Regions from separate parts of the Piscibacillus salipiscarius genome, predicted to be linked through region 2. Evidence: a T-box and tRNA genes for the amino acid it is inferred to sense, from the RefSeq annotation. Region 2 holds a T-box; the other holds one or more tRNA genes.
What was found. A T-box is a leader RNA that pairs with one kind of tRNA and senses whether it is charged. The one in region 2 lies ahead of tyrS (tyrosine--tRNA ligase), so its partner is inferred to be a tRNA-Tyr.

Region 1: it encodes a tRNA-Tyr, which carries the amino acid that the T-box ahead of tyrS (tyrosine--tRNA ligase) is inferred to sense. The anticodon was not compared.

What each region holds. Positions count from the first base shown of each region.
Region 1 is NZ_JBHUMZ010000014.1:7-4,601, reverse strand. It holds gene ACFSW4_RS04630 (carbohydrate ABC transporter permease) at 1-426, opposite strand, end outside; gene ACFSW4_RS04625 (carbohydrate ABC transporter permease) at 439-1,332, opposite strand; gene ACFSW4_RS04620 (ABC transporter substrate-binding protein) at 1,412-2,800, opposite strand; tRNA gene ACFSW4_RS04615 (tRNA-Cys) at 3,034-3,107, opposite strand; tRNA gene ACFSW4_RS04610 (tRNA-Gly) at 3,119-3,193, opposite strand; tRNA gene ACFSW4_RS04605 (tRNA-Gln) at 3,199-3,273, opposite strand; tRNA gene ACFSW4_RS04600 (tRNA-His) at 3,277-3,352, opposite strand; tRNA gene ACFSW4_RS04595 (tRNA-Trp) at 3,360-3,430, opposite strand; tRNA gene ACFSW4_RS04590 (tRNA-Tyr) at 3,449-3,533, opposite strand; tRNA gene ACFSW4_RS04585 (tRNA-Phe) at 3,541-3,616, opposite strand; tRNA gene ACFSW4_RS04580 (tRNA-Asp) at 3,646-3,722, opposite strand; tRNA gene ACFSW4_RS04575 (tRNA-Met) at 3,800-3,876, opposite strand; tRNA gene ACFSW4_RS04570 (tRNA-Val) at 4,105-4,180, opposite strand; tRNA gene ACFSW4_RS04565 (tRNA-Glu) at 4,201-4,272, opposite strand; tRNA gene ACFSW4_RS04560 (tRNA-Ser) at 4,287-4,378, opposite strand; tRNA gene ACFSW4_RS04555 (tRNA-Asn) at 4,386-4,460, opposite strand; partial or broken rRNA gene rrf (5S ribosomal RNA) at 4,502-4,595, opposite strand, start outside.
Region 2 is NZ_JBHUMZ010000052.1:86,415-103,778, forward strand. It holds gene ACFSW4_RS15415 (DUF948 domain-containing protein) at 1-360, shown strand, start outside; gene ACFSW4_RS15420 (YtxH domain-containing protein) at 384-824, shown strand; gene ytxJ (bacillithiol system redox-active protein YtxJ) at 885-1,202, shown strand; gene ACFSW4_RS15430 (cell division protein FtsA) at 1,374-3,527, opposite strand; gene ACFSW4_RS15435 (bifunctional 3-deoxy-7-phosphoheptulonate synthase/chorismate mutase) at 3,658-4,719, shown strand; gene ccpA (catabolite control protein A) at 5,112-6,113, shown strand; gene motP (flagellar motor protein MotP) at 6,166-6,990, shown strand; gene motS (flagellar motor protein MotS) at 6,980-7,741, shown strand; gene ACFSW4_RS15455 (hypothetical protein) at 7,862-8,566, shown strand; gene ACFSW4_RS15460 (hypothetical protein) at 8,559-9,278, shown strand; gene ACFSW4_RS15465 (MBL fold metallo-hydrolase) at 9,362-10,198, shown strand; gene ACFSW4_RS15470 (acetoin utilization protein AcuC) at 10,202-11,368, opposite strand; gene ACFSW4_RS15475 (acetoin utilization AcuB family protein) at 11,365-12,012, opposite strand; gene ACFSW4_RS15480 (GNAT family N-acetyltransferase) at 12,027-12,665, opposite strand; gene ACFSW4_RS15485 (transglycosylase domain-containing protein) at 12,871-15,945, opposite strand; T-box leader at 16,079-16,277, shown strand; gene tyrS (tyrosine--tRNA ligase) at 16,323-17,364, shown strand, end outside.

The sequences.
Region 1 (4,595 bases), on a different contig from region 2:
GCCTATTAAACTATCTAGCATATTCAATTGAGCAAGTAAGAAAAATAATGGAATCCAAGCCAGCACCATTGGGATCATCATAGCTGAAATATAAAGCGTGAATAAGAAGTTACTCCCTTTAAACCGAACCCTCTCAATAGCATATGCTGTTGGAATGGCTAACACTAAACATAAAATCGCGCCTAATGCTGTTACGATTAAACTATTGAGTACGCTCGTTCCGATATTATATTCTGTCCACGCCGTGATGAAATTTTGATAATTAAACGTTTCAGGAAATCCCCAAGGGTTCGCATAGATCTCAGCGTTTGTTTTAAATGAGCCTAGGAACATCCAAAAGATGGGGTATAGCACGGCTAACGTCCAAATCAATAATGGTATTCTAATACCGAACCTGGCAACTCTCTCTCCGATTGATAATTTCATATGCTCCCCCTCCTAGTACTCTACTTTGTCTCTACGAAGCAAGAATTGTAGTAATAGTACGGTGATTAATGAAAGTACTAGAATCATAACCCCAATTGTTGCCCCGTAACCAAAGTTGTATTGTTTAAAAGCTTGTTGATATAAATAAGAACCCATAACGTGCGTTGCGTTATTAGGTCCCCCGCCCGTCATTACTTGAACAATGATAAAGGAACCGTTTAACGTGGTAATCACTATGTATAGAATCGATATTTTAATTTGAGGCCAAATTAATGGTAGTGTCACATGCCAAAATTGTTGCCACTCATTTGCCCCGTCAATACGAGCTGCTTCGTAGGTGCTTTTCGATATGTTGGCAATCCCGCCCATGAGTAATAACATGAATAGGCCAATCCCAGCCCAAACAGATGGTAATACTAAACTAGGCAGTGCCCAATCTTCACTTCCTAACCACGGTTTAGCCCATTCTTCAAGGCCGATTTTCTCTAAACCTGTATTTACAAGCCCTAAGCTTGGGTTATAAATAAACATCCAAAGAATCCCGATCACGACAACTGACATAATATTTGGAAAGAAGAAAACCACGCGATAGAACGGTGCTTCTTTAATCTTCAACTGAGTTAAAACAACCGCAACAAATAACGCTATTATCATAATTCCAATTACTTTTGTCACAACTAGAAAATAGTCATGCCAAATGGTCATAGGAATAATGTCATCAGTAAATAATTTTTTGTAATTATCAAAACCGACAAATTCTCGGGTGTTGGATGCACCTGACCATTCGAAAAATGAAAAATAAAGACCATTAAATAATGGATAAAGTGTAAAAATACTAAACATGATAAACGTAGGAATTAAACAAAAGGCAAGAAATATATATTTTTGTTTCTTATTTTGTACCATCGTGATCACTCTCTTCGCCTAAATAGTATATGGAATGCAGAAAGGATCCGCATTCCATATATAATTCTACTAATATTAGTTATTGTGCATTTCGATATTCTTCTGCCGCTTTCTCAGCTTCTTCAACAAATTCTTCTGCGGTAATATTACCAAGCATGAGTGAGACTAGAGCGTCACTAATAGGTGTTTCTAAATCAGCACTCATTGGGTGCGGCTTATGATAAATCTGTACCTGTTCAGGATCATTAATCATTTTGTTAGCTTCGATTAAATAATCAGGCACTTCTTCACTTTGCGATAAATCCACACCTGAAACGTTCATAATCGCACCTGTGTGCTCAGAGAACGATTTCGCATACTCTCTTGTAAAGACAAAGTCTACAAAAGCTTTAGCAGCTTCAGGGTTCTCAGCTTCCTTAGCAATCGCTAATGGACGTAAGTCAGGAACAATGGCCATTGGCTCTCCTGCTTTGTTCATTGGTGATGGAATAAAACCATACTTGAAGTCATCTGGTGTATCACCTGACATTTCATTCGGAAGCCAGAATCCAACTGGAATAAACGCATTATCATGTAGTAGGAAATTCATTTGTGATTGTGTATGGTTTAATGCACCAAATCCTGGGTCAACATAGCCTTCTTCAGCCATTTTCTGTACGTTTTGCATGATAGATAATATCTCTTCACTTGACCATGCGCCTTCTTCACCTTTAATCGCACTTGCGAGTAATTCATTACCACCATAAGCCGAAATAGCTGGATATAACATACCTCTTAAAAAGTAGTATGGATATTGACCAGTTGTTACGAATGGTGCAATTCCTTCACTTTCTTTAATGTTACCCATTGTGCTCATAAACGATTCAAAGTCTTTTGGTACTTCATAGCCTTCTTCATCGAACCAAGCCATGTCATACCAAGTACCCCAAGTATCGAATACTAAAGGTAAACTGTAAAGCTCACCATCATAAGAAGCTGGTTCAGCAATAAAGTTGTCTACTAGTTTGGAACCATCCTCAAGTTCAATCTCCTGAGCCCACTCTGTTAAATTCATTAACTGATCATCTTCAACCATTTGAGTTTCACTTGAACCTGCACCATCAATGTATACTACATCAGGTGGATCGCCAGAAACCCAACGCGATCTCATTTCTTCATTGATGTTTGGCCCTGCGTGTTCTACGATTTCAACATTTGGATATTCTTCTTGGAAATCCCCAATGACTTCCTTCCACCAAGAATCTCCATATCCACCGACAAAATACTGAATTTCAAGCTGTCCAGAAATCTCACCATCGTTAGCGCCTTCATTGCTTTCACTGCCTGTCTCTTCACCACTGGATTCCTCACCAGACTCTGGTGACTCCTCATTTCCTGGAACCTCTTCTGGCGCACACGCAGCAATGAACACTAACAAGAACAACGCTAACCATAACGTTAATCCATGCCACTTAATTTGCTTAACCAAGTTCCCATCCCCCTATATCAAATTTTATTTAAAACCAAAATCTGAAGTGTCAAAAGTATGTAATCGCTTCCAGTGACAATTCAGAAAATTTATTTTAATTATAATCCGAATGATTTTTTATGTCAAATTCATTTAGCAAAAAACGTAATAATATTTCAATATAATTAAAATAAAAAAGTTGATAAACAGATCGACTGCTTACCAACTTGGGTATGTAAGTAAATGAAATTGTTTGGAGGCGGCAACCGGATTCGAACCGGTGATAAAGGTTTTGCAGACCTCTGCCTTACCACTTGGCTATGCCGCCACATAAAAAAATGGAGCGGAAGACGGGATTCGAACCCGCGACCCCCACCTTGGCAAGGTGGTGTTCTACCACTGAACTACTTCCGCTTAAATGGCTGGGCCAGCTGGATTCGAACCAGCGCATGACGGTACCAAAAACCGTTGCCTTACCGCTTGGCTATGGCCCAACATGGGGCGATCGGTGGGAATCGAACCCACGAATGCCGGAGCCACAATCCGGTGCGTTAACCACTTCGCCACGACCGCCATATGACAGGGGTAGTAGGAATCGAACCCACATCAAAGGTTTTGGAGACCTTCGTTTTACCATTAAACTATACCCCTATATATTATGTTAAAAAATGGTGGAGGGGGAGAGATTCGAACTCCCGAACCCTGAGGGAGCGGATTTACAGTCCGCCGCGTTTAGCCACTTCGCTACCCCTCCAAAAAGATGGTGGCTCGGGACGGAATCGAACCGCCGACACACGGATTTTCAGTCCGTTGCTCTACCGACTGAGCTACCGAGCCAATGAAATGATGCTTATTTAATTATGTAGTGGCGGTCCGGACGGGACTCGAACCCGCGACCTCCTGCGTGACAGGCAGGCATTCTAACCAGCTGAACTACCGGACCAATTTGGTTGCACTCTACGAGCACTCCATATTCCATCTCGCAAAGAAGTAAATTCGACGTAGTGTCGATGAATAATTTGGTTGCGGGGACAGGATTTGAACCTGCGACCTCCGGGTTATGAGCCCGACGAGCTACCAGACTGCTCCACCCCGCGGTATTGTCAATCGCTCTATTATTAGAGCCCTGACTATAAATGTTATTAATTTTTTAAACTGCTCGTCGCGTTGCAAGCCATTTCGGCGAAGCTTACGCTCCTCGCAAAACCTACGCAGATGATGGTTCAAGATGTTTACGGTCTTGCTCCACCCCGCGGTATTGTCAGATCCTCTTATTTAGAGTTCTGATTAAGTTATTGAAAAATTACATTTGGGTCCCTTATAAATGGTGGAGGATGGCGGGCTCGAACCACCGACCCCTTGCTTGTAAGGCAAGTGCTCTCCCAGCTGAGCTAATCCTCCAGGGCATTAAGTATAAAAGATGACCCGTACGGGATTCGAACCCGTGTTACCGCCGTGAAAGGGCGGTGTCTTAACCACTTGACCAACGGGCCATAATTAATCATTATGGCGGAGAGCGAGGGATTCGAACCCTCGAGACCGCGGTAGCGGCCTACACGATTTCCAATCGTGCTCCTTCGACCACTCGGACAGCTCTCCAAAAAAATGGCTCCAGCGGCAGGATTCGAACCTGCGACCGATCGGTTAACAGCCGATTGCTCTACCACTGAGCTACGCTGGAATATGTTTTAAACTGTCCACGAAGGAGAAGTAAAAGATAATGCCCGGCAGCGTCCTACTCTCACAGGGGAAACACCCCAATTACCATCGGCGCTAGAGAGCTTAACTGCTGTGTTCGGCATGGGAACAGGTGTGA
Region 2 (17,364 bases):
TTAATACTCGTTGTTTATATTTCCTATACGCTTATTTCGGTACGTAAAACGTTTCATCACGTAGCGAACACAGTAGAGGGTATTGAAAAGCAAATGCAAGGTCTTACCCATGAAACAACGGAATTATTAAAGAAAACCAACCACCTTGCAGAAGATATCTCTGAGAAAACAGAAAAGGTGAATATCTTATTCGATGGGGTTAAAGGAATTGGTTACACTGTGCAGGATTTTAATGAGTCGTTGCAGAAATTATCAGATGAGTTGAAATCACAAGCAAATGAACATGCTGAAAAAACTACCCAAACCATTAAATGGGGAGAAGCAGCGATTCATCTTTGGAAGAAGTACAAAGATAAGTAATTATTAAAGAGGAGGAATTGATTATGACAAACGAGAAAGACGTTCAAAACAATCAAGAGAACATTAACAGTAAGGATTTTTTAATCGGATCATTAATTGGTGGTATCGTCGGAGCTTCTGTTGCGTTACTATTTGCACCTAAATCAGGCCGTGAAATGAGAGAGGATCTAAACACTGGAGCGCAAACGGTTCGTGAACGTGCAGGTGAGTGGAAAGATGTCGCTTATGAAAAAGGGACAGAATGGTCTACTCAATTACAAGATAGAAGCCGCGAGTTATCTGATCGTGTAAAAGATAAAACAGGTGAGCTTCAAGAACGTGTGAACCAGTTCAAAGAAGAGAAGTTCAACAAAGAAAATAAAGAAGCTTTAGAAGTTGCAGAGGCAATTGAAGAAGCAGCTGAAGAGCTTGAGCGTTTAGAAGCGGATCAAGCTTATGAAGAAGCCGTTCAAAAAAATTATTAATTCTTAAAAGGTTGTTGGGGAGGCCCGACAACCTTTTGTATGATAAAAGGAGTGTCATCCATGAAAGAATTAACGTCAGTGGAAGAATTCAAAGGAGTTATAGAGCAGCAAGATCAATTCGTTTTGCTAAAACATTCCTTAACCTGTCCAATAAGTGGTGAGGCTAAGTCACAGATTGAAGATTTTAAATCAGCAAATGAGGTGCCAACCTATATCATACCTATTCAAAATTACCGTGAGTTATCTAATTATGTGTCTGTATTTTTCGGGATTAAGCATGAATCTCCTCAAGTCTTCTATATTAAAAACGGACAAGTGGAATACCATACATCACATTGGCACATTACTCGCAGTAAAATGGAAGAAGTCACGAAGTAAAAAGGTGCGTCCAATTAGGGACGCACCTTTTAATTATAATTTATTCTCCACTTACAAGGTTTTTTTCGCTACTAGTGAAGATTTATTCCCCGCTTTGGGCGTTTTATTCCCTACTTTCTTGAAAATTTTCTCAACTTGAAGTATATATTCCCCGGTTCTAAATGATCATTATTAACTTTTTTGCGATGTTTGTCTGAACTCAATAGACAACTGGTCGCCATCTTGAATGTCATCGATAAACCCTGCTTCTTGATTGTTTTTCCATAACTTGAAGCGAGCGCCTTTCAGTTGATCTAAGTCAAGTTCGATATGGTTAAAAATATCCTGAAATATAAAGGACGCATGTTCTTGCTGTTCGAGAATGATGTGATCATTAGGATAAACTAACGAATCGAGATCGCATTTTTCACCATTACGGTAAACTGATGCGAGTTGCTTTGTTAATTGAACAGGTTTTCCGTTAAACTGTACCGTAATGGACTGTTCCACTTCATGAATTGTTGTATTTAATAATTTTTCAATCGTAATAAATTCGTGATGAATGACGTCTAACTGATCCTGATTTTTCACTTCATCTGATAGTTTAAGTACTTGTCCATTTCGTTTCACTTCAACCATTTGTTTAAATAAAACCTTTTCTTCATGGTTAACCCGAACTTTGAAAGCGTGATGTTTGGCAACTAAATTGCCTTTGCCAATTTGTTTTAGAACATGTTCTAGAGAACTCTTTGAATCCCACAAGATTTTGTCGCCATCAGATACCACGTAATGATTAGGAATAGTTTCACCATTTACCTTTACTAACATAGGAAGGTAGTATGTTTCATTATTAATCCGAACGGTTAATTCAGGTATCGTTCCTAGCAAATCCTCCACCGTATAATCAGGTGTGACACCATCTTCACCTTTAAGAACCTCAAGCTCATCATTATGTTGAATTGGTTCTTGAACGGATGCTTCACGCCCATTAATTTTAATGACTGGACCACTGCCATGAGTTCCTGGTAGAGTCATGCTCTTTCCATTCAAGTCCACCATGACAGCCATCCCTGGTTTACCGTATAGCTTATTGAGCTTTATCCCAGCTGCTAGTAAGCAATCACCAATGGTTAATTGTTTTAAATCAAACAATCGAATCGTCCGTTTGTTTACCGTCACACTAATATACTTAACTGGGTTTTGCTTCGCCGCAATGGCAATGCCAATAGGTGTAATATATTCAGGGCTATTAGGCAAATCTTCCTTTTCCGTTAAGTTTTGAATGGCATCAATTCCTCTAATGGCGACTCTGTTTTCCGGTAAACTTAAATGTTCCGATAATTTCCTAGGTAATTCTGGTGTTAGACTACCACCACCGACTAACATGACGGCTTGAGGTGGCTTTTGATTAAGTGTTAAAATTTCATCACTAATTGATCGCGCCAGTTGTTCAACTGAATCGTTAATCTCCTTAACCACGTCAGAATAGTCGACTTCATGCTGTATTCCTAATATATCTTCGAACTGAACGGCTTGTTGATTCATTAATTTCCTTTTAACATCTTCTGCGCGGTTAAAATCTAGTAAAAATTTCTCGCTAACAGATTCAGTTATTTCGTCGCCGGCTTTAGGTACCATGCCGTAAGCGGTAACTGTTCCTTCGTTTGTGATGGCAATATCACTTGTACCTGCCCCGATATCAACGAGCGCTACATTTAGTCGTCTCATTGATTTTGGGATTAAAACTTGAATTGCAGCAATAGGTTCAAGCGTTAACGCATCCATTTCTAAATCTGCCCGTTTTAAAGCCGAAAGGAGGGAATCGACTACAACTTTTGGTAGAAACGTAGCGATTATTTCTACTTTTGCCGTATCCCCTTGCTGATCAACTAAGGATCCAATCTCAGAACCATCTAAATAGTAATGTAAAACAGAGTAACCAACACAATAATAATTGGTCATATCATCAGTATCTTCTTCTTCAGCTAGTTCGTATTGGGCTTGTTGTACGGCTGTTAATTCTAAGTGGAGGATGTCTTCGGGTGTCATTAGCGGTTTTTCCAAAATAGACGTTTCATAAGCGGCGCGCTTTGTCTTTAAGGCTCTTCCTGCAGCTGCCACACAAACTTTTGATAATGGCCCGTGTTTAGCTTCTAATTTTGATTTAACACTCGATATGACATCTGAGACTTTAACTATATTATGTATTTGACCGTCTAACATGGAACGCTCTTCATGTTCTTCCGCAACTAAATCTAGAACGTTATATTGACCATTTGTTTGTTCTAACATGATCCCAATGACACTTCTTGTGCCGATATCCAAAGCAAATAGTTTTTGACTCATCATGATTAGACCCCTTTATGATGGATTAAATGACAACTGACTTCTGGTCATTTATAATACTAGGAAGAATAATTAGTTAAAGTTAATGTACCATAAAAATAGATTTCACAAAACTAGGGGAGGATTCATCATGAGCGCGAACCGATTAGATGAATTAAGAAAAGAAGTTGACCAAGTCAATTTGCGTCTATTAGATTTAATTAATCGCAGAGGAGAACTGATTAAACAAATTGGTGATATTAAGACTGAACAAGGAATAAACGTCTTTGACCCAATTAGAGAAAGAGAAATGTTAGATTTAATCTTAAAAAATCATGATGGGCATTTTGAATACTCAACTATTGAACACCTATTTAAGGAAATCTTTAAGGCGGCAAAAGAATTAATTGAAGAAGATCAGTTAAACGCCCTATTGGTATCAAGGCAGAAAAAACCGACAGATACGGTTGTAAATATTGGTGAAAACATTCAAATTGGAAATGGACATAGAGAATTTGTTTTCGGTCCGTGCTCAGTGGAATCCTATGAACAAGTGGATGCGGTGGCTGAAGCGATTAAAAAAGAAGGGTTAAGCTTATTACGCGGAGGTGCATTTAAACCACGCACATCTCCTTATGACTTCCAAGGTCTAGGAGTTGAAGGGCTTAAAATTTTAAAAGAAGTCGGTGACAAGCATGGACTTAAGACAGTTAGTGAAATTGTGAATCCAAATGATATTGAACTTGCGCACGATTATGTCGATGTGATTCAAATTGGCGCCAGAAACATGCATAACTTTGAATTATTAAAAGAAGCAGGACGAGCTAGTAAGCCAATCTTTCTAAAAAGAGGGTTAGCAGCTACCATTAATGAATTCATTAATGCTGCTGAATATATCATTTCTCAAGGCAATGAACAAATTATTTTATGTGAACGCGGCATTCGTACTTATGAAACAGCGACTCGAAACACGCTTGATATTACAGCTGTTCCGATTTTAAAAAAGGAAACACATTTACCAGTCTTCGTGGATGTAACGCACTCGACTGGGCGTCGTGATCTGTTATTACCTGCTGCAAAAGCGGCATTAACAATTGGCGCAGATGGTGTCATGGCCGAGGTTCACCCAGATCCTGCAACAGCTTTATCTGATTCACAACAACAAATGGATTTACCTACCTTCCATTCATTTATTAATGAGCTACGTCAATAACAGGAATACTAGTCATAGTATTTCTGTTTATTTTGTGAAAGAAAAAGAACAGTTTAAGGTAAACGGCATGCTTATTGTTGATAGAATTTTTAGAATGTCGTATGCTATTAGGAAAAGCGCAGGACGCCCGTTTAACCACGCAGTGAGCCGACTAAAACCGGCCACGTCCTATGGCCAACGTCGGCACTAGAACGTCCAGTTCGTCGCTGGACCGACTGAACTGAGATAAAGGAAACACGATGAGCATCGCGAATCGATGTTGACTTATCGTAGGTTTAGACGGGAAGTCACCCAGTGGTTGGGCACCTTGCGCTAGACAAGACTGAACAAGTATCTATAATAGCATAGGTGTATAACTATTAAAGAATAACGGTGCGAAGCGAGGGATTTCAATGAGTGTAACAATTTATGATGTAGCGAAAAAAGCAAACGTGTCCATGGCCACTGTATCAAGGGTGATCAATGGTAATACAAACGTTAAACCTACCACAAGAAAGAAAGTGTTAGCTGCCATTGATGAATTGGGATTTAGACCAAATGCGGTCGCAAGAGGACTTGCAAGTCGTAAAACAACTTCTGTTGGGGTTATTATTCCTGACATATCGAATATGTTTTTTGCTGAATTAGCGCGTGGGATTGAAGATATCGCCACTATGTATAAGTATCATATTATTTTAAGTAGTTCGGATCAAAACTTAAACCGTGAATTAGATTTGTTTGATAACATGTTAGAAAAACAAGTAGACGGTGTTATTTTTATGGGTGGTTCTGTTTCGGAAGACCATGTCAAAGCCTTTAAAAACTCAAATATTCCAGTCGTGTTAGCAGCTACAGTTGATGAATCGAATGAGATTCCATCAGTTAACATTGATTATTATACTGCGATCCAAGATGCCGTGCACCATTTAATTGAAGAAGGCGGGCACCAGACTATAGGATATGTGGCCAATCATTCACGCTCAACCATTGAACAATCTAAAATTCAAGGGTTTAAAGACAAACTAGAAAAGCAGCAACTTGAAGTTCCAAATCACTTAATATATGAGGGTGATGATACGTATCAATCTGGACTTAAAGCGGCCGATTATTTCTTAGGTTTAGATGAAGCTCCAAGTGCCATTATGACTTCTTCAGATGAAATGGCATTAGGTGTTGTTCATGGTGCACAGGACAAAGGGTTGAAAATCCCTGATGATTTATCAGTCGTCGGTTTTGATAACACAAGACTATCTGTCATGGTACGACCAGAATTAACAACTGTTGTACAGCCAATGTACGATATTGGTGCTGTATCGATGCGTTTATTAACGAAACTTCTTAAGAATGAAGAAGTCAGTGAAGATCAAGTCGTACTTCCGCATCGAATTATAAAAAGAAGCTCAACAAATCATTAATCCATCCGATAATATAGATATAGACAATTTTCTACAATAGGGTGAGAGGTTAATGAAAAAAAGAGATATAATGACACCGATTGGCATAGCGCTCGGTTCGACAATGATTCTTGTTGGGATTTATTTTAATAGTGGTTTAGATGGGTTTTCGACGTTTTTACAATTATCATCATTCATTATCGTGATTGGTGGTTTATTCGGCGCTTTAATGATTAACTTTAATATGAAAGAAATTAAATTAACAGGGAAAGTTTTTAAAGAAGCGTTTAGTAAATCTGACCACAATTTAAAAGAGCTCATTCAGCTATTTATTCATTTGTCTGAAAAGGCAAGACGTGAAGGGCTTTTAGCATTAGAAAGTGAACTTGAAGAACTAGATGATGAATTTATTAAAAAAGGTGTTTACTTAGCTATTGATGGCATTGAACCAGAAGTCATTAACGATATTATGAATGCTGAGATTACAGCAATGGAAGAAAGACATGGTAAGGGACGTTCCATCATCGAAAAGGCAGGGGAGTATGCTCCTTCTTGGGGGATGATCGGGACGCTAATCGGACTTGTGTTGATGCTTAATAACTTAACATCACCTGAAACGATTGGGCCTAGCATGGCTGTAGCATTATTAACAACATTTTACGGTATGGTTCTAGCTAATCTAGTATTTATTCCAATCTCAGGTAAGCTGAACAATATGACTGAAGAAGAAGTATTTATGAAACAGGTCATAATAGAAGGGGTTATTGGTGTACAATCTGGTCAAAATCCTAAAATACTAGAAGAAAAATTAAGTGCATTTTTATCTAATGAAGAGTTGAAAGAAGACGAAGAGGTAATAGAAGAGGAAGTCATTGGAGAGACGGCCAATGAATCTTAATCGTAAACGGAAAAAGAAGCAGGGTAAGCAGGCACCGTTATGGATGGTTACTTATTCGGATATGGTTACACTTATATTAGTGTTTTTCATTCTACTATTCTCTATGTCACAAATTGATGCTGAAAAACTAAAAACCGTAACAGAATCGTACCAACAACGGGTGATTTTCGATTATTATCCATCGCCTGTTGAACTTGAAAGGTCAAGTGATGTTAAGGAAGATGAAAAAGAATCTGAAAACATCACAGAACTTCAGCAGCCTGAACCTATAGCAAGTGATGATTTTGAAAAGCAAATTGATGAGTTAGAGAAGTTGCTACAGCAAATCGAAGAATACATACGAAATGAAGGCTTATCTGACGTTATTTCGGCAACACGAACGGATGAAGGTGTTGTGCTGGTTCTACAAGAAAATGTATTATTTGAATCTGGTGAAGCTCAATTAATAGGTGACGCTCTGCCATTACTCAATAAAGTTGCGACCCTACTTGAAAATATACCGAATTTAGTCAAGGTGGAAGGTCACACGGATCCAAGGCCGATTAAGACTAGTCGTTTTCCTTCAAACTGGGAATTGAGCGGCGCAAGAGCGAGTAGTGTTGTTCGTTACTTTGTGGAAGAACAAGAGCTTGGTAAGAGCCGATTCCAGATTGCTGGATATGCAGATACAAAGCCTATTGTATCCAATGATTCAAATAAAAATATGAAGAAAAACCGACGCGTTGAAATTATTATCCTTGAAAAAAATTAATAAACATAGAAAGTTGCTCCTATGGTTTAATTGGGGGCAACTTTTTTGACTGTATTATTCAACATTATTTCATGGTAAACTTTACATTGGAATTAAATAAACTTAAAAGGAAGTTAATTAATGGGGAGTTCAGGAGCAGTCTCAATCACCCTAGATGTTATAGCGTGGTGTGTTATTTTAATTCTTTTTGTAGTTTTATATAGAAAACAAGAGAATACACCAAAAGTTTGGAAGGCGTTCATTGTATTGCTGATCGGTATGATTTCATTTACATTTGAATATATCATTTTCGAAACAAAGATTAGTATTCCAGTAATTCCGATAGGGTTAGGGGCTTTATTTCTAATTCTAAATAATATAAATGATTACTGGAAGACTTATCAACCTTATGCTTGGTTAGGGTTTTTAGCTTTATTTATTTTCATTATTTCAACATTGCTAGCCTCACCTATACAAAAATTCTTTTATCCGAGTGATGAGCTTTCAACCTTTATAACGGATGCAGAGGAAGCTCAAGTAGTATCGATTCATCCATCTGGTAAAGAAGTAGAACTAATTCATGTGGCCAATCAATTAGAACAATTGGAACAACAAGAGATAAAAAGTGAACAATGGTATAGGGACATGACGGTTCGTAAAGAAAATCATGAAATTGAAGAACGTTTTCCTTATGTTCTAACCAATACCTCTCCCAAAAGTGGTAGCGGATTTAATGGCGTGATCTATTTGGAACGAGATGGGAAAGGAATTCTAGTAACGACTAAGGATCGTCAATATTATTTCCGTTCTAATGAATCCCTTTTAAAGGAGGGGGCCGATGAATAAATATAGAATGATCATGGTTAGCTTAACTATTTTAATCATTGCTGCATTAGTTTATTGGTACTGGTTCTCTTCACCAGAGTCCCTTCCATCTGATGAGCAATTAATAGCAGAAATGAATGATTTCTACCGAGAAGCTAACGTTAAGACAATTCAGGAGACCATCATGCTTGATGATGAACATGCATATATTCCATTTATATCAAAACAAAACGTCTACGGTGCAAGTTATTGGAAGTGGGAAAGACGAAAGTGGAGGCCAATTCGTATTTCCACCTCGGGAGACCCTATTGTGTGGAAGGTAGAACCAGACGACCCATCTACCTACCACATCGTATGGAATATGAATCCGAAACAACCATTAAGTTATGCAAGCTTTTATTTGACGCGTGATCGCAATTATCACATATCAGGGGAAAAGCATCGTTACTGGCCACAAATTCAACTAAAAAATGACGTCAATATTGCAGAGACATCATATGGATCGATGAAATTACCTATGGCTTGGAGCTCATTTTTAACTCAAATGAAAAACACCGTATCAGAACCTAATGAGTTTAATATATTCCATAGAATGGGCGTACAGTTTGCGTGGATTCCATACAATGAAGAAGGGGATCGAATTTTCCCAGAGAATATTAATGGTAGTACATTCTCAAATGGTGGAATGGAAACTCAATTTGTTGTTCTGATTGATGAATCAGAATTAGAATAATTAGATTTAAGAAGGCGTTGATCTGTAAAAGGGTTAACGCTTTTTTTGTCGAAATTAGTTGGAGGAAGGGGAGGGGAGAGGTTATGTTTTTAAAAAAACGTTTTGAACAAAAGGAAATCAATGGTGTTCAAATGGGGAATGGTCTGTTGTCATTTCGAGGTGTGAATTTAAATGTCCATAGCTTTTTTATAGATGGAGTTTTAATTGATACTGGCGCCAAATCACTTGAGTCATACTTTAAACCGTTCTTTAACCAATTGAATATCGAACAGGTTGTGATTACTCATTATCATGAAGACCACACAGGGAATGCCTCCTATTTGCAGAAAACTTTAGGCGTACCACTTTATATGAATCAAGGAATGATTGAAAGCTGCAAAACGAAGGCAGACTATCCATGGTATCGAAAGTTTTTCTGGGGAAAACGAAAGCCTTTTATTGCAAATCCAATCGGAGATTCGTTTACATCAAAGAGAGCTACGTGGAATGTAATTAAAACACCTGGCCATTCTAGAGATCATCTATCATTTCTAAATAATGAAACAGGTCAATTATTTACAGGGGATATATTTGTTAATGAAAAGGTAAAAGTTATATTGCAAGAAGAACATATTCCTGACACAATCGAATCCCTTCAAAAAATATTAACCTATGATTTTAAAGAAGTGTTTTGCAATCATGCGGGGCACTTAAGTGATGGGTACCATTCTTTAAAAACTAAATTAAATCATTTGACTGAGCTTCAAGATCGAATTCTTCATTTATATCATGAGGGAAGAAGTTCAGATGAAATTAACCAGATATTATTTCCAAGAAAATATCCAATTACAAAACTATCATTAGGAGAGTGGGACTCCTTACATATCGTGGAATCAGTCATTAATCACGAAGCAAAAGAAAATGCCTATCAAGCTCGATAGGCATTACATGTATTTCTGTTGATTGGTAATAAACTGTATGCTCTTATTTAAGGACAGTTTATTTTTCTCTGTTATCTCTGGTTTACGAGGAATTTCACGATAGATACCTTCTTCGTCATGCCAATGACTTGGTAATGTAACAGGGCTTTTTTCCTGCCACTGATCTAACCAAGTTTGCGGGAGGTTTCCAGTCATTGGTTTAGAGGATGACGCGATATTCCAGACTTGTCCCCAAGCACGAGGAACTACTCGCCACATGTCATAGCCTCCGCCGCCCAGTGCAACCCACCTACCATCACAGTACGTATGAGCAATTTCATGAGCTAACTTAGGAATCTCCTCAAACGTTTTCATCGTACTGCATAAATGAGTGAGTGGGTCGTAAGCATGCGCATCAGACCCATTTTGAGTGACGATCATATCAGGCCTAAAATACTCCGCAATTTCTTTTAATGCTTGCTCATAAACTTCTAAAAACGATTCATCTTCAGTAAAAGCGTCTAATGGAATATTAAATGAATATCCATAGCCTTCTAATCGGCCTCTTTCATTCGTGTTTCCCGTTCCTGGAAATAGATAACGACCAGTTTCATGAATAGATAATGTACAAACGTTAGGATCATCATAAAAGATCCACTGAACCCCATCTCCATGATGGGCATCCGTATCTACATATAAAACTTTATAATCAGTTTGTTCTCTAATATATTTTATCGCAATGGCTGCATCGTTATAGATGCAAAAACCAGAGGCTTTACGAATAAAACCGTGATGTAGTCCGCCTCCTAAATTAACGGCATGCTCATATCCATCTTTGAGCACCGCATCAACAGCCGTTAACGTACCGCCGACTAAAGTAGCTGCTGCCTCATGCATATTCGGGAAAATAGGTGTATCTTCAGTACCTATGCCATATTCTAATCCTTCACTTTCGGTTAACAGATCTTTTCCTGCTCGCTTAACAGCATCAACATAACGTGGATGATGAACACTTTCTATTTCCTGATCTGTGGCCATTCTAGGCGGAATAATTTGTTCATCAGTTAATGTACCAGCAGCTTTTAAAAGGTCATATGTTAATGTCACCCTTTGCTGATCGAAAGGGTGGTCTTCACGAAATTTGTATGAGTTAAAGTTATCTGTATAAATGAACGCTGCATGACAACTCATGGAGACAACCCCGGTATGTTAGGCCACAAGACTTCATAACCTCTATTTTTTAGTTCATCTATTAATGGCATAGGATTCATCGTTTGAATTCTAAGTACAATAATCTTTTGCGAACGATCTTGTTCATATGGGTAAATAAATACAGAAGAAATATTAATTTTTCGTTCACCGATAATTTGTGTAATCTCTGGAAGCATGCCAGCTTTATTAGGAACTTTAACTTCAACTTGTGAGCTTTGTTCATGAATACCAGTTAACTGGATTAGTGTATATAGTAAATCTTTTTCTGTTACGATTCCGACAATGCGATTATCCTTCGTAACAGGAACACAAGCAATCTCATGTTCATAGAAAATGGATGCAATTTCCTCAATGAAATCGAGTGGATGAACGGTGATGACTGGGCTTGTCATGATGGAGCTGACTTGGTGGTTTAATGTGTCTTCATTCTGAATTTTTTCTAAAGTGGAAGGGGCTGCATCCCGAATATCACGATCTGAAATGATCCCCACAACACTGTTATATTCATTAACAATGGGAATGTGGCGAATATGGTGTTCATTTAATAATGATAATGCTTCTTTAATTGTATGGTGAGGTTCTAAGGTGATGACGTCTTTTTTCATGATTTCTTCAACTAACAACTGCTTCACCTCTTTTACATAAATAGATCATTTCGTCCCATAAATCTTAATGAATCGAATGTTTTGATTGATTCATCAGTTACATTTTTTCCAATTCGTACTAACAAGCAGTTCGCAGGGTGAGAGATAATTTCAGGGTCGTCGGTTGTCATTGGTTTTAAACCTCCGTAACCCATCATCGTCTCCATTAATTTACGATACTGCCAAACATTTAAGCGAGTAGATTCCATATCCCAATGCCAATAATATTCAGTTGTGATGACAATGTAATTTTCCATTTGTTCATCCAGCATGGACACTTTTAAAATGGATGATCCAATACCTAGTCCTCGATAGTCGTTAGATACTTCAATTGCACCAAGCTCTAAAAGGTCATCCATTTTGATAGCAGACCATCTCTCTAAAGGGTCTGGGTGCAAGTAAGTCGCATACCCAACAATCTTATCTCCGTCTCGTGCAATCATGATACGGCCCTCAGGGAAATCAGCAATTGACTTAATGGCTTCAAATTGTTTCTTAGGTGGTCTGAATGCTGTGAGTCCCTCATCAAAATAATAATTGCTAAGTTCTTCAGAATTTAATGGGCCTTCTACGATAATGGTTTTGCCGTTCTTGTTTATTTCTTGTTTATGATAATTTTTAGGATGTTCCAACTCGTCACCACCTAGTTAGCCTATTAGTCTCTCTATCAACAGTATAACATGATTGAGAGGAATGATTTAGCAAAAAAATAGTTTGTAAAAAAGAAAATCCGTACGCGCTATAAATTTAAAGCGGTACGGATGAAATATGTTGCAATCGAAATGTTTACTAGTTTTACAAATACAAAGTATTTAATTTAGTGGAAATTAATAATACTTAGTTCCCATTAGTATCTCCTGAATCGTTGTTGGAGCTATCAGATCCACTTGATTCACCACTGGAGTCTCCACCAGTTCCATCAGAGTCACCACCAGTGCCTTCAGAACCACCGTTTGAATCACCGGAGCCATCACCAGAGCCTGAACCATCGCCAGATCCGTCTCCAGATCCATTGCCATTATCTTTGTCATCTTTTTTGTCTTTTTTCTTGTCTTTTTCTTTCTTATCCTTTTCCTTATCTTTTTCTTCTTCTTTTTTCTCTTCTTCAGGTTTTTCGATTTTACCGTAGGTCACGGAAGAAGAGAAGTCGGATTCGTTACCATAAAAGTCAACGGATTTAACAGCATAAATTCTATTTTGAGATACTTTCACGCCTGGTTCTTTTGTGTTTTCAATCAGTTGGAATTCGCCATCCTCCGTTGCTTTCGTATATACTCTATAGCCAATTACGTCGCCGCCACGTTCACTCCAATTCAATTTCGATCCATTCATTTGAACACCTTTTGGTGGATTAGGATTGCCATTATTTTTAGGGTTGCCATCTTCAGGAGCGATTAGGTTTTCAAAGGCTTTGTTATCTGGAACTAACTTACTCATGTCATCTATATCGTTCCAACCTTGTTCCTCAAGGAATCCAGGTCTTAAGAAATATCCTTCTTCAACGAATTCTTCAGGTGTACGGTCAATGGCTTCATAGTATTTGTCATCAATTTTGACATATTGACCTTCTGTGACGCTATCATCTTTTTTCGTAGGAACATGATTAACATTGAAGAGGTCAGTTTTAACTAATCCTAGTTCCTGACATTCTTTACTAGGTAATAACCCAGATAATTGGCAGTAGCTTCGAGAAACAATACCTCCAGGGCTTTGATGTCGCTGATCTGGTGCCATTAACTTAGGTTTTACTTCAGTTGCTGCATTAACTAATTCAGCCCAGAATCCTAAATTACGACTACTGTATCCAATACAGCCACTACATCCAGCCTCAAGATTCATGACACGCTCTCTTTCATAAGCAGAAACGGTTCCATCACCATTAGCATCGTACTCATCGTAACCAATCCATGTACCTAAGGTTACATTTGGATTGTAACCTATAAATAATGCATCCATCTTATCGTTAGATGTACCGGTTTTACCAGCCCAATCGACATAAGGATTATTTAACCTGCTTCTTGCATACGTTGCTGTACCACTTGTTACTACATCACGTAGAATATCTGTTGTTAAATAAGCCGTTTGTGGCGAGAACACTTTAGTTTCTTCGGCTTTATGTTCAAATACTAGATTCCCTTCGCCATCTGTAATTTTTTCTATCATAAATGAATCTTTAAATTTTCCTCCATTAGCCAAGGTAGAATAACCATTTGTCGTATCCTCTAATGTGACATAATCCGAACCGAGCACAAGTGGTGTCACCATTCTTCCAGGGGGGAATTGCTCGCTATCGAATCCCATTTTAGTTAAATAGTTTGAAAGTTCATTTTGACGTCCTTTTCTTCTGGTTAGATCATGAGCTAACCTTGCTGCAGGTATATTATCAGAGTCTCTTAAAGCTTCCCTAGCACTCACTAATCCACTGTAAGAACCTGTGATATAGTTTGTAGGACTCCAATTACCATCATATTGTGCGGATAATTCTGGTCCGAATTTTACGTCGGCTAGGGGAGAACCTGGGCTTATAATCCCCATATCTATAGCAGGTGCGTAACCGTATAATGTTTTCATCGTACTACCGTTTGGTCTAGTGTGGTAAAATACGTGATTAATCTTACTATGCTCGTAATTTCGGCCACCTACAAAGGCAATAATTGCGCCTGTTTTATTATTTTTTAGCATGGCCCCAGCTTCTACAGGCATTTTAACATCTATAGGATCACCGTTTTTATCATATCTTGTCACAGTTTTTGTTGGAGCAAAGTAAGCGTAATCCTTTGTCACATCCTGAAAACGTTTATAGATTTTCTTATTAATGGTCGTGTGAATTTCATATCCGTTTTGTCTTAAAGCTCTTTCAGCTTTTATTTTAAACTGTTCTAGTAATTTATCGTTTTCTTCTAATTCTTCCATTGTATAACCTTCTTCTTCAGCTAGCACCTTGGTCATACGGTCAGTTGCTCTACGTTCGATTTCTATAGTTAAGAATGGATAATCAGAAATAGTTGATTCTTTTTTGTCTGTTAGATTCCCAATCACATCATATTTTAAAGCTTTTTCATAAGTTTTTTTATTGATAAACCCTTCTTCGTGCATACGACTTAAAACGTGGCGTTGACGCTCTAAACCATCTTTTAATCCTTCTTTTGATTTTACCTTACCACCATTATCAAATGGCGTATAAGCGAAAGGACTTTGAGGAAGTCCAGCAATATAAGCAGCTTGAGCGACGTTTAATTCTTTCGCATTTACATCAAATAACCCTTGTGCAGCGGCTTGAATCCCAGCAATATTACGTCCTGAAGAATCACGGCCAAATGGGACAATGTTCAAGTATGCTTCAAAAATTTCATCTTTATCAAAGAACTTCTCTAGACGGAGTGCAATTAAAATCTCTTTAGCCTTACGTTCAAATGAGACTTCATTTGTTAGAATTTGAGATTTAATTAATTGCTGTGTTAATGTACTACCACCTGATTGGTTTGCCGTGTTACCGAATTCTTGAAATAGTGCACGAAAAATCGCTTTTGGCACTACACCATTATGTGTGTTGAAATATTCATCTTCTGTTGCTTTAATCGCGTTTTTAACATGTTCTGATACATTTTTCAGCTTAACTTCTTCACGGTGTAAATCACTTCTCATCTCACCCATATGTACATTATTTGCAAAATATATATGAGATGTTTGTGAATAGTTGTAAATTTGTTTCTCCATTGTTTGTTTGTCACTAATCTCAACATCTTCTGTTAAAGAGGCAAAGTAACCGACACCAAGGCCTCCTAAGAAAAATGCTAGGATTGCACCTAATAATATAAAGAACAATAATATATTCCATAAAACGTCTAAAGTAATTCGAGTCGTGGTTACGAATTTACCTTGTTGAAAGACTGATAGCCATTTATTATTCATGAACCGAACCTCCTAAAAATTCAAATCTATTATAGCATAATCTTGGCGTTCATCCTATTCTTGAATAATAGATTTTTTATTGCATTTTTTTAAAAGTTGTGGTAAAAATATTTCATAATACAAATGAATGAATTAATACGCTACGAATAGTTGAAGTAGATCTATGCCCAATATTTCAGAGAGCTGATGGTTGGTGAGAATTAGCATACGGTATAGCATTGAATTACGACTTGGAGCGTCTCATTTTGAGCGGTTATAATTGGCCGATATGACAATGAAGTGGTAGCGAAAAGCTACAACTAGGGTGGTAACGCGAATCCTTCGTCCCTATTTTGGGGCGTGGGATTTTTTTATTTATATCTTTCGGAGGTGCCATGATGAAATTTTTAGAAGAATTAAAAGCACGTGGATTAGTGAATCAAATAACAGATGAAGAAGGGCTTGAGAAACACCTAAATGAAAATAGAGTGTCGTTATATTGTGGTTTTGATCCAACTGCCGATAGCCTGCACATAGGTCATCTATTGCCTGTGATCATGCTTAAGCGTTTCCAAGAAGCAGGACACCAGCCCATCGCTTTAGTAGGTGGTGGAACGGGAATGATTGGTGACCCTAGTGGAAGGAATGAAGAAAGACAGCTCAATGAAGCAAGCGTTGTTGAACACTACAGTAATAGTTTAAAAAATCAATTAGCTAACTTTCTTGATTTTGAAGATGAAAAGAAGGGTGCCATTGCGGTTAACAATCTTGACTGGCTTAAAGAGATGTCTGTTATTGAGCTTCTTCGTGATGTGGGTAAGCATTTCAGCGTAAATTATATGTTGGCAAAAGATTCAGTTGAGTCCAGAATCGAAAATGGTATTTCGTTTACCGAGTTCTCTTACATGCTACTACAATCATTAGACTTCTATAAGCTAAACCAAGAACAAAACTGTACGCTACAAATAGGTGGTAGTGACCAGTGGGGTAATATCACAGCTGGCTTAGAGTTCATTAGACGTAAAAGTGAAGAAGGGGAAGAGGCTAAAGCATTTGGTTTAACTATTCCGTTAATCACGAAAGCTGATGGTTCTAAATTTGGTAAAACTGCAGGAGGCGCTATTTGGTTAGATCCTGAGAAAACGTCACCATACGAATTTTATCAGTTCTGGTTAAATGCCGATGATCGTGATGTCATTAAGTTCTTAAAATACTTTACGTTTTTATCATTAGATGACATAAAAGAATTAGAAGGTGAAGTTCAAGCACGACCAGAGGAGAGGGCAGCTCAAAAACGTCTAGCAGAAGAGATGACAAAACTTGTTCACGGTGAAGAGGCACTTAATCAAGCAATCAAAATCTCAAATGCTCTGTTTAAAGGGGATATCAAAGCATTAAATAAATCTGATATAGAAGCAGGATTTAAAGATGTACCTTCTT